2 regions of the Serratia sp. L9 genome follow, and region 2 is predicted to be linked to the other one. Evidence: predicted binding sites of a transcription regulator. Region 2 holds the regulator's gene; the other holds the start of a gene.

Region 1 (5,187 bases), 2.4 Mb from region 2:
GACCAGGGTAGAGCCGTAAACCAGTTTCAGGCCGAAGCGGGAAACCACGTTGCCCTGATGTTCGTTCAACCCTTTAATCGCACCGGCAACGATGCCGATAGAAGAGAAGTTGGCGAAGGAAACCAGGAACACGGACAGAATACCCAGGCTGCGTGGAGACAGCTCAGCAGAGATCTTCTGCAATTCCATCATGGCCACGAACTCGTTGGAAACCAGTTTGGTCGCCATTATGCTGCCGACCTGCAGCGCTTCGTGCTTAGGAATACCCATGATCCAGGCAAACGGATAGAAGAAGTAACCGAGGATTTCCTGGAAGCTCAGGCCAAAGATGGCACTGAACAGGCCGTTAAGCGCAGCGATCAGAGCGATAAAGCCGATCAGCATGGCAGCAACGATAATCGCCACCTTGAAGCCGGCCAGAATGTATTCACCCAGCATTTCAAAGAAGCTCTGGCCTTCATGCAGGTTGCCGAGATGCAGCTCTTCTTCTTTACTGGTGTCGTATGGGTTGACCAGCGAAAGTACAATAAAGGTGCTGAACATGTTCAGAACCAGCGCGGCCACCACAAACTTGGCATCCAACATGGTCATATATGCACCCACGATGGACATGGAAACTGTCGACATCGCGGTTGCTGCCATGGTGTACATGCGTTTTTCAGACATCTTGCCCAGGATATCTTTATAGGCAATGAAGTTCTCAGACTGGCCCAGGATCAGTGAACTGACGGCGTTGAAGGATTCCAGCTTGCCCATACCGTTCACTTTAGACAGCACGGTGCCGATGATGCGGATGATAAAGGGCAGTACTTTGATGTATTGCAGAATACCGATCAGCGCAGAGATGAAGACGATTGGGCACAGTACTTTCAGGAAGAAGAAGGCGAGGCCTTTATCACCCATCCCGCCAAACACAAAATCAGTCCCTTGCCCAGCAAACCCGAGCAGCTTGTCAAACAGCGCTGCGAACCCTTTTACAAAACCTAATCCTGCTTCTGAATGCAGGAAGAAATAGGCCAGTAATACTTCAATAACCAATAACTGAATAACATAGCGAATGCGGATACTTTTGCGGTCGCGGCATACCAGTAATGCCAGGATCGCTACCACCACTAACGCCAACGCAAAGTGCGCGATATGGGACATGTTTGCTCCAAATTTGAGGCAGGCTGAATTTCGGCTGTCATTTTATGTAACGCCAAGTTTAAAAACGAGACATTCATTGCAAATCTAGAAAATCATAGTGGGGATACTCTTAAACTTTGACGCCAAAACACCAAAGATCAAGATGTTAATAAATTTGCGCGTTCGTAGCATTATTGTGCTAATTTGATCATTAAGCGTATTACGCTCTGAATCTTACTAAATAGAGTAAGAGAAAATGCCAAGATTTCACGCGATCTGTTCGATAAAACCTTCGTCGCTGGCTATCACAGGGATAAGCATTATCATGTTTAAATGCACTTGATAATCATTATCATTTAGGTAAAGATGAAGGTGAGCTTAAAATTAGTAAGGGTTTCACGATATGCTGAACAGTCGCGCGGTTAACAACACTACCTCCAGCCGCCCGTCTAGAAAGATTAAACTTTCTCTGATGGGGCCCGCTTTTATTGCGGCCATCGGTTATATCGACCCTGGTAACTTTGCTACCAATATTCAATCCGGTGCCTCTTTCGGTTATACACTGCTCTGGGTGGTGGTATGGGCCAACGTCATGGCGATGTTGATCCAACTGCTTTCTGCCAAGCTCGGTATTGCCACCGGTAAAAACCTTGCTGAACATATCCGCGATCGCTTCCCGCGCCCTGCAGTCTGGGCTTATTGGGTGCAGGCAGAGATTATCGCCATGGCGACCGATCTGGCGGAGTTTATCGGTGCGGCGATCGGCTTCAAACTGCTGTTGGGCGTAACCTTGCTGGAAGGGGCGATCCTCACCGGTATCGCCACTTTCCTGATCCTGATGTTGCAAAAGCGTGGCCAGAAACCGTTGGAACTGGTGATTGGTGGCCTGCTACTGTTTGTCGCGGCGGCTTATATCGTCGAACTGGTATTTTCCCAGCCACAGCTGAGTGGTTTGCTTAAAGGTATGGCAGTCCCGGATTTGCCCAACGGTGATGCGGTCTTCCTGGCTGCGGGGGTGTTGGGGGCAACGATTATGCCGCACGTGATTTATCTGCACTCCTCTTTAACACAGACCGCAGGTAAAGACTCCAAGGCCGAGCGTTATGCCTCAACCAAACTGGACGTGGCGATCGCCATGACCATTGCCGGTTTTGTTAACCTGGCGATGATGGCAACCGCCGCTGCCGCCTTCCACTTTAACGGCCACAGCGGCATTGCCGATCTCGATCAAGCCTACCTGACGTTACAACCCTTGTTGGGTAATGGGGCGGCCACTATCTTTGGTTTGAGCCTGGTAGCCGCAGGCCTGTCGTCCACCGTGGTAGGGACGCTGGCTGGGCAGGTTGTCATGCAAGGGTTTGTCCGCTTTTATATTCCACTCTGGGTGCGCCGCGTGGTCACCATGCTGCCGTCATTTATCGTGATTATGCTGGGGATGGACGCAACACGTATTCTGGTGTTGAGCCAAGTGCTGCTGAGTTTTGGTATCGCCCTGGCGCTGGTCCCCTTGCTGGCATTTACCGGTAACCGTGAGCTGATGGGGGATATGGTCAACAGCCGCACCATTCAGAACGCCGGTAAGCTGATTGTGTTGGTGGTGGTGGGCCTGAATGGCTATTTGCTGATTAGCAGCGTTCTCTAATCTGCTCCATAAGAAAGGCCAGAGTTATGCTGGCCTTGCGCATTTAATCATCATGATCATGATGTTTGTGATGGTGTTTTCCCCTATGGTGCTTTTTATCGTGTTTGTAATAATACTTGTCGTATTTACGGTAGCGGCCATCATGGAAATAGTAATTCTTGCGCCAGAAATCGTTATCACGCCATCTGTAACCATCCCAGTAATAACCATGGCGGTTACGCTCTCCTAAATCACGCCCTTGGTGGTCATACCACCAGTCGCGATCGCGCCAGTCATAACCGTCCCAGTAATTGCCCCGATTATCCCGATCTCCTATCCGCAGAGAAACTCCCGGCATCAGATCAATGCTGAGGCTGTCGGCGTAGGCTGCTGGTGCCATTGGCATGATAAGCGTTGCCAGAATGGCGGCGACGAACAGAGGTTTAAACATGCAGGCTCCTTGGCCGAATACTGATTAAGAAGCGCGTTCATCAGTATTTAAACTGGCCGGATATATAAGGGTGTTTTTAACGCCAGGTTAAATCCACGGGTATTTGACGCCATGTTAGCGCTGCAGGAAGAGGCTGCCTTTCAGCGTAATTCCGAAAATTGACGGGATACCGGGCAATTGGGATTTATCTGCACCAGAGGGTGAAAAAACCGCCGGCCAGGCACCGGCGGGTTGTAAGCGATTACATCAAGATCTGTTCAATCATGGCGATTTCTTCAGCGCTGAAGGTTCGGTTGGCCAACATGCCCACCGCATCTTCAATCTGGCTGGTTTTGCTGGCGCCGATCAGCACCGAAGTGACACGATCGTTACGCAACACCCAGGCCAGCGCCATCTGTGAAAGTTTTTGCCCGCGTTGCTCAGCCAACGCGTTCAGGCGGCCAACCTTTTGCAATTTTTCTTCGGTGAGCTGTTCGGGGTTAAGGAATCGGCTGTTGCTTGCTGCCCGGGAATCTTGCGGTATCCCTTGCAGATAACGGTCCGTCAGCACGCCACCGGCCAGCGGTGAGAAAGCGATGGAACCCACGCCGTGCTCTTCTAAAGTGTCCAGCAGCTCCGGTTCCACCCAACGTTCAAACATTGAGTATTTTGGCTGGTGGATCACGCAGGGGGTACCGAGCTGTTGCAGGATAGTAAATGCCTGCCGGGCCAGAGCCGCAGGGTAGTTGGATAATCCGACGTACAGCGTTTTGCCTTGGCGTACCAGCAGATCCAGCGCTGCCATGGTCTCTTCCAGCGGTGTATCCGGATCTGGGCGGTGATGGTAGAAGATATCGACATAATCGAGATGCATACGCTGCAAGCTTTGGTTCAGGCTGGCGACCAGATACTTCTTCGATCCCCAATCGCCATAGGGACCAGGCCACATGGTATAGCCAGCTTTTGAGGAGATAATCAGCTCATCGCGATAAGGCTGCAGACCCTGCTGCAAGATACGGCCGAAATTCTCTTCGGCAGAACCTGGGGGTGGCCCGTAATTGTTAGCCAGATCAAAGTGGGTTATCCCCAGGTCAAAGGCGCGATGTACCAGGCTGCGCGCATTATCAAACAGCGTGCTGTCGCCAAAGTTGTGCCACATGCCAAGAGAAACCGCAGGCAGTTTCAACCCGCTGCGACCACAGCGGCGATATTCCATATTTTGGTAGCGGGTAGAGTCAGCTTGATAAACCATACAAATCCTTATCAACGGCAGGAAACGATATTCAGTGTATGCGTTTCCATTCGGCCTGTCAGAGTGCCCGATCACGCTAATCACGCCAGATTTATTAATACTACTTATGGGTTATCAAGCTTGCCTGATGCAGGTGCGCAGATGTAAAGCGAGGTTTCCAGTGCCTTTTTACTGATAAAGTTCGAAATTTGCACAACACCTCTAATACTTAACACTAATATTCCTACCTAATTGCAGGTGATAATCATGAGTAAAAGCTACACGGTGGCAGATTACCTCCTCGATCGTTTAGCCCAGATTGGTATCCGGCATTTCTTTGGCGTACCGGGGGATTACAACCTGCAGTTTCTTGATCATGTCATCGATCATCAGCAAATCACCTGGGTGGGCTGTGCCAACGAATTAAATGCCGCCTATGCCGCCGATGGTTATGCACGTTGTAAACCGGCGGCGGCATTACTGACGACTTTTGGCGTCGGTGAACTGAGTGCGGTAAACGGTATCGCCGGAAGCTATGCCGAATATCTGCCGGTTATCCATATTGTCGGGGCTCCGGCCCTTCGCGCCCAGCGTGCCGGGGATTTACTGCACCATTCTCTGGGGGATGGGGACTTCGGCCATTTCGCCCGCATGGCGAAAGAGGTCACGGTTGCCCAGGCTAGCCTCACCGCCAGTAATGCCGAAGCGGAAATTGATCGTCTGTTGACGACCGCACTGTTTGAACGCCGGCCGGTGTACCTGCTGCTGCCGAGTGACGTA
Region 2 (5,187 bases):
CCATCCGCTGGCGAATGCGTCAGAATTAACGCTGCGCAACCTGCAATCCGAAACGCTGATTGTTTATCCGCAGGCGCCTCGGCCAAGCTTTGCCGATCAAGTTCTGGCGACATTTCGCGATCGCGCTCTGGAACCCCAGAAGATCATGGAGGTTCGGGAACTTCAGGTGGCTCTGGGATTAGTCGCCGCAGGCGAAGGTATCACGTTGGTGCCTAACTGCCTGCACAGCCTGCAGCGCCGGGATGTGATCTACAAGGCATTGAATGAGCAGTATCTGGTTTCCCCCATCATCATGAGCACCCGGCTGCTGGATGAATCTGAGGACATCAAGACGCTGCTGCAAATGATTTATGGCCTGTATGAGGAAGAAGGCATTGCTTATCTCAAACCAGCGCCGATGAATTGAGGCTGGCAGCCCGGGAGACGACGGGTCTGGTTAATCGTGGTAACCTAATGGGCTACCTGCAAATTATAAACTTCACCATGAAATTACATTATCAATCGTTGGCCGCAGAGGCCGCTATGCCGGCAACCCTTCCGGTGGTGTTGATCCACGGTCTGTTCGGCAATCTGGATAACCTGGGCGTGCTGGCCCGCGATCTGAGCCAACATCACCGTGTCATCAAAGTCGATCTGCGCAATCACGGGCTTTCCCCTCGCGCTGAAGAAATGACCTACCCGGCGATGGCGCAAGATCTTTTGACGCTGCTAGATGATTTACGGATAGAGAAAGCCATTGTTATCGGCCACTCGATGGGCGGGAAAGCGGCAATGGCACTGACGGCAATCGCCCCCGATCGAATCGAGCGGCTGGTGGCGATCGATATCGCCCCTGTGGACTACAATACCCGCCGCCATGACCAGATTTTTACCGCTCTGCTGAGCGTCACCGAAGCAGGCATAACTCAGCGTCAACAAGCTGCCCAGTTGATGCGTGAAACGCTGGATGAAGAAGGTGTGATCCAGTTCCTGCTGAAATCTTTCCATGCGGGAAGTTGGCGTTTCAATCTGCCGGTGTTGATTGAACAATACGCCAATATCATCGGCTGGCAGGAAATCCCCCTTGGCCACATCCGACGCTGTTTATCCGTGGTGGGCTATCCCCGTATGTACAAGACAGTTACCGGGATGACATCGCTCGCCAATTCCCTCAGGCTCGTGCGTACGTCGTCGCTGGTAGTGGCCATTGGGTTCATGCCGAGAAACCCGAGGCGGTATTACGGGCCATCCACCGCTTTATTGACCAGGCCTGAATCTTAACTGGCGAAAAAACGCGCTAAAGAGAATGGCTTAGCGCGTTTTCGGCCAAGTTAAGCATTGTCGTCCCTCCATCTGCTGGGGTAATATGGCGCGCTATGATTTTGCCACCATGTCCAACGTAGGTATCAGCGTCTGGCTGGCGGTAAATTTGGGTTAGGGTTTATTGGCCCGAATTGTGTTAACCGAACCGTCCGGAAGCGTGAAAACGTTTTTTGATGCAAACCCCCTTGCAGTAGCGCAACAATGGCAAAAGAACAAACGGATCGCACGACGCTGGATCTGTTCGCAGATGAACGCCGCCCGGGGCGCCCGAAAACCAACCCGCTTTCCCGTGATGAACAGCTTAGAATCAATAAGCGCAATCAGCTACGGCGTGACAAAGTGCGAGGTTTACGGCGTGTGGAGCTGAAAATCAACGCGGACGCGGTAGATGCTCTGAATAAACTGGCGGACCAGCGCAATATCAGTCGCAGCGAATTAATTGAACAGATGCTGCTGGCAAAACTGGCGGAAGAACAGCCAGAACCATGATCTCTACTGCCGCAGGCGCGGCACGGCGTTAAGGATGACGCCAGATCAACCCCACTGTTATTTAGATCCCAGGGCATCGCATAAACGTGATAAAACCCCAGGGCAAATTTCTGGCATGATACGCATTTACGGGTGAGGTTCAGTGCCCATGGCAGCGCCTTACGCCGCGTTTACGCAATACAATCCATTGAATTAAAAGGTTATCTGTAATATGGCTCATGTAGGCATTTTCTTTGGCAGCGATACTGGCAATACCGAAAACATTGCCAAGATGATCCAAAAACATCTTCACCAAAAATACGGTAACGACGTCGCAGAAATCCGCGACATTGCCAAAAGCAGTAAAGAAGATCTGGAAGCGTTCGATATCCTGCTGCTTGGTATCCCGACCTGGTACTACGGCGAAGCCCAATGTGACTGGGATGATTTCTTCCCGACGCTGGAAGACATCGACTTCAATGGCAAATTGGTAGCGCTGTTCGGCTGTGGCGATCAGGAAGACTACGCGGAATATTTCTGCGATGCGATGGGCACTATCCGCGATATCATTGAACCACGCGGTGCCGCCATCGTCGGCCATTGGCCAACCAAAGGCTACCATTTCGAAGCGTCCAAAGGTCTGGCAGACGATCACCACTTTGTCGGTCTTGCCATTGACGAAGACCGTCAGCCTGAACTGACCAACGAACGTGTAGAAGCCTGGGTTAAGCAGATTGGTGAAGAACTTAGCCTGGCCGAAATTATCGGTTAAACCTGCAGCCTCTACCAACGCTCCGTAAGGTAAAATGCATTACTGACATACCTATGGATTTCGCGTTGCAGCCAGGTACCCAGTTCTTTCATCCCCCGGCGCTTGCTACGGTGAGTCACCGGGGTGACAAATCTGTCTGGAACAGATTTGAACGCTGCTTGCAGCGGCCCTTACAGGGCCAGGCCCACGGATGGACCTGGTCATTGAGTGCAGGTAACAACGCTGCAGCTTGAAAGACGACGGGTATGTGGACTGTTATCGGTATCACGGATTATAATAATAGATACCACAAGTTTTTAACTTTTCACGTCACTCCGGTAGACTGAGATATCGGTTTATCCCACCCATCAAGACGTTGCATATGTAACGTATAAGAGTACAAAGATATCTTTGTTAACAACCGGCGGTTCCTATTTACGGCAACCGGTTCTATAATGAGACGCAATTAACCCTTTGTGCTGACCGATGCCATAGGCGAAAACGCCTCAACTTGATTAGCACAGTAACAGGACTGAATCCGCATGACTGACAACAACACCGCATTGAAGAAGGCTGGCTTAAAAGTCACGCTTCCGCGACTCAAAATTCTGGAAGTTTTGCAGGATCCGGAATGCCATCACGTCAGTGCGGAAGATCTGTACAAAAAACTGATAGATATGGGTGAAGAAATTGGCCTGGCCACGGTTTACCGCGTGCTGAACCAGTTTGATGACGCGGGTATTGTCACCCGTCACAATTTTGAAGGCGGCAAGTCCGTATTCGAACTGACCCAGCAACATCACCACGATCACCTGATTTGCCTGGATTGCGGCAAGGTTATCGAGTTCAGCGATGAGTCTATCGAAGTTCGCCAGCGTGATATTGCCAAGCAACACGGCATCAAGCTCACCAATCACAGCCTGTATCTGTACGGCCACTGTGAAACCGGTGATTGCCGCGAAAACGAAACGTTGCACGACAAAAAATAAGACTGGTTCGCCAGACACAGAAACCGCCTTTTTTACGGCGGTTTTTTTATGCCTAATATTTCAGACAAAAAAATCCCCGGACAGGCCCGGGGAAAATGATGACTTAAAATCTGGCACTTGCAGTACTTCTTTCTTACAACACTTAACGATATACCCGATGAGTTTCAAGTTGGCGCGCTTGCGCATCCCTTAGGACCAACGCCACGGATGAACCTGGTCATTGGGAGCAGCTAACGACACTACGGCTTGAGAGACAACGGGTATCAAGCCCATCCGCCGACACGCAGACGGGCTTCCTTCAGGCTTATGCCTTAACGGGTTCAGCGCGGCTGAAGCGTTTGCCGTCCGGGCTGATCGCACGGATTTGAACGTCCCCAGTCACCGCAGGGCGCGCTTTATCATCGTAACGCTGCCACTGTTTTCCACCATCGGTAGAGTATTCAATCCCCAGGCCCGGCAGCGAAATGTTCGCTTCCAGTTTGCCACCGATAATGCGTGCTCCTGGTACCGGCAGGCGATAGCTCACGCCACCTTTATCCAATTTGGCCAGTTCCCGTTGCCCGACCAGGTTGGCGAAGCGCAGCCAATCCTTATCCAGGGTTTTAGTATCAACCAGATGGGTTTCACCACCTTTGTACTCACGGCCAGCTTGGTAATCCTGTTCCCAGCTCGCACGGTGCCATGCACGTTCTGCTACAGACAGCGCACGTGGGTAAATCATATATTCCATTTGCTGGTCGGTACGCACCACTTCACTCCACAGTTGAGCAGAGAGGCCATAGGCACCTGGCCATGGTTTGTCGCTCTTGGCCGTGAAGTGGTTGCCGTCACGGTCAACCGACGTTTCGGCGTTCTGCGGCAGGTTGTTTGGCGCGAAGCTGAAGATCTTCTGCTCGTCACTGAAACGGGTGCCCCAGTAATAGCCATGCTCGTCCGGACTCACTTCATAAGGGAAATCCATGTAGACATAGTCTGGGTTGGAGATCACCACGTCGTAGCCTTTGTTCGCCCAGTCATTAGCCGAGTCGAACCCGCCCCAATACAGAGTATCCCAGAAGTTGACCGCAACATTCTTGGTGGCGAAGGCTTGGGCATTTTTGGCGTCTTTCAGGCCATCCTGCCACGCTTGCATTCTGTCAATACCATGCGCTTTCACCAGTTGGCTGACTTCCAGACCAAAGTAGCTCGGCAAGTGCTCCATATCTTCCACTTTGCCGTCTTTGATCATCGCCTGGCACACTTCAGACTTGGCCCATGGCTTGTCTTCTTTACTCAGATCCAGGATGCCTTTGCCAGCTTCCGGCTTTTTCACGTCGGTATAGCCAGCGCCCAGGCGGATGTTCTTCGCTTCGTCGCCACCAAAGTGCCAGGTTTGCAGCGGCTGCCCGGCTTCTTTGTGCATCTGGGCAATTTCACCAATCACTTTATCAACAAAGTTCTTGGAGGAATCCAGGCAAGGGTTCAGGTAACTCTGGCGGTTGAAGTACTGTACCGAAGTCGTGTTTGAGGTGTCGGTCGGATCCAGCAAGCGGAACTCATTGGCCTCTTTCTCTTTCCCTTCGGCCAGCAGTTTCTTATAGCGGGCTTCCATGGAAACGATCGCGGCACGGGCATGCGCAGGCATATCAATCTCTGGGATCACTTCGATCTGGCGCGCCTGAGCGTATTTAACGATGT

The links. The regulator Fur, encoded in region 2, represses iron uptake genes when iron is present. The targets are predictions, from matches to a motif close to ATAATAATGAGAACNACTATCAA.
Region 1: a site for Fur is predicted at 1,465-1,487, ahead of ACQ86O_RS13080 (Nramp family divalent metal transporter). Genes of this name have one in related genera too.

What each region holds. Positions count from the first base shown of each region.
Region 1 covers NZ_CP192591.1:2,768,403-2,773,589, forward strand. Annotated here, with positions in the region: gene ACQ86O_RS13075 (NupC/NupG family nucleoside CNT transporter) at 1-1,146, opposite strand, end outside; gene ACQ86O_RS13080 (Nramp family divalent metal transporter) at 1,529-2,767, shown strand; gene ACQ86O_RS13085 (DUF2502 domain-containing protein) at 2,811-3,197, opposite strand; gene mgrA (L-glyceraldehyde 3-phosphate reductase) at 3,439-4,428, opposite strand; partial or broken gene ACQ86O_RS13095 (alpha-keto acid decarboxylase family protein) at 4,675-5,187, shown strand, end outside.
Region 2 covers NZ_CP192591.1:5,194,044-5,199,230, forward strand. Annotated here, with positions in the region: gene ACQ86O_RS24710 (LysR substrate-binding domain-containing protein) at 1-406, shown strand, start outside; partial or broken gene ybfF (esterase) at 484-1,253, shown strand; gene ybfE (LexA regulated protein) at 1,504-1,791, shown strand; gene fldA (flavodoxin FldA) at 2,003-2,542, shown strand; gene fur (ferric iron uptake transcriptional regulator) at 3,064-3,510, shown strand; gene ACQ86O_RS24735 (beta-N-acetylhexosaminidase) at 3,815-5,187, opposite strand, start outside.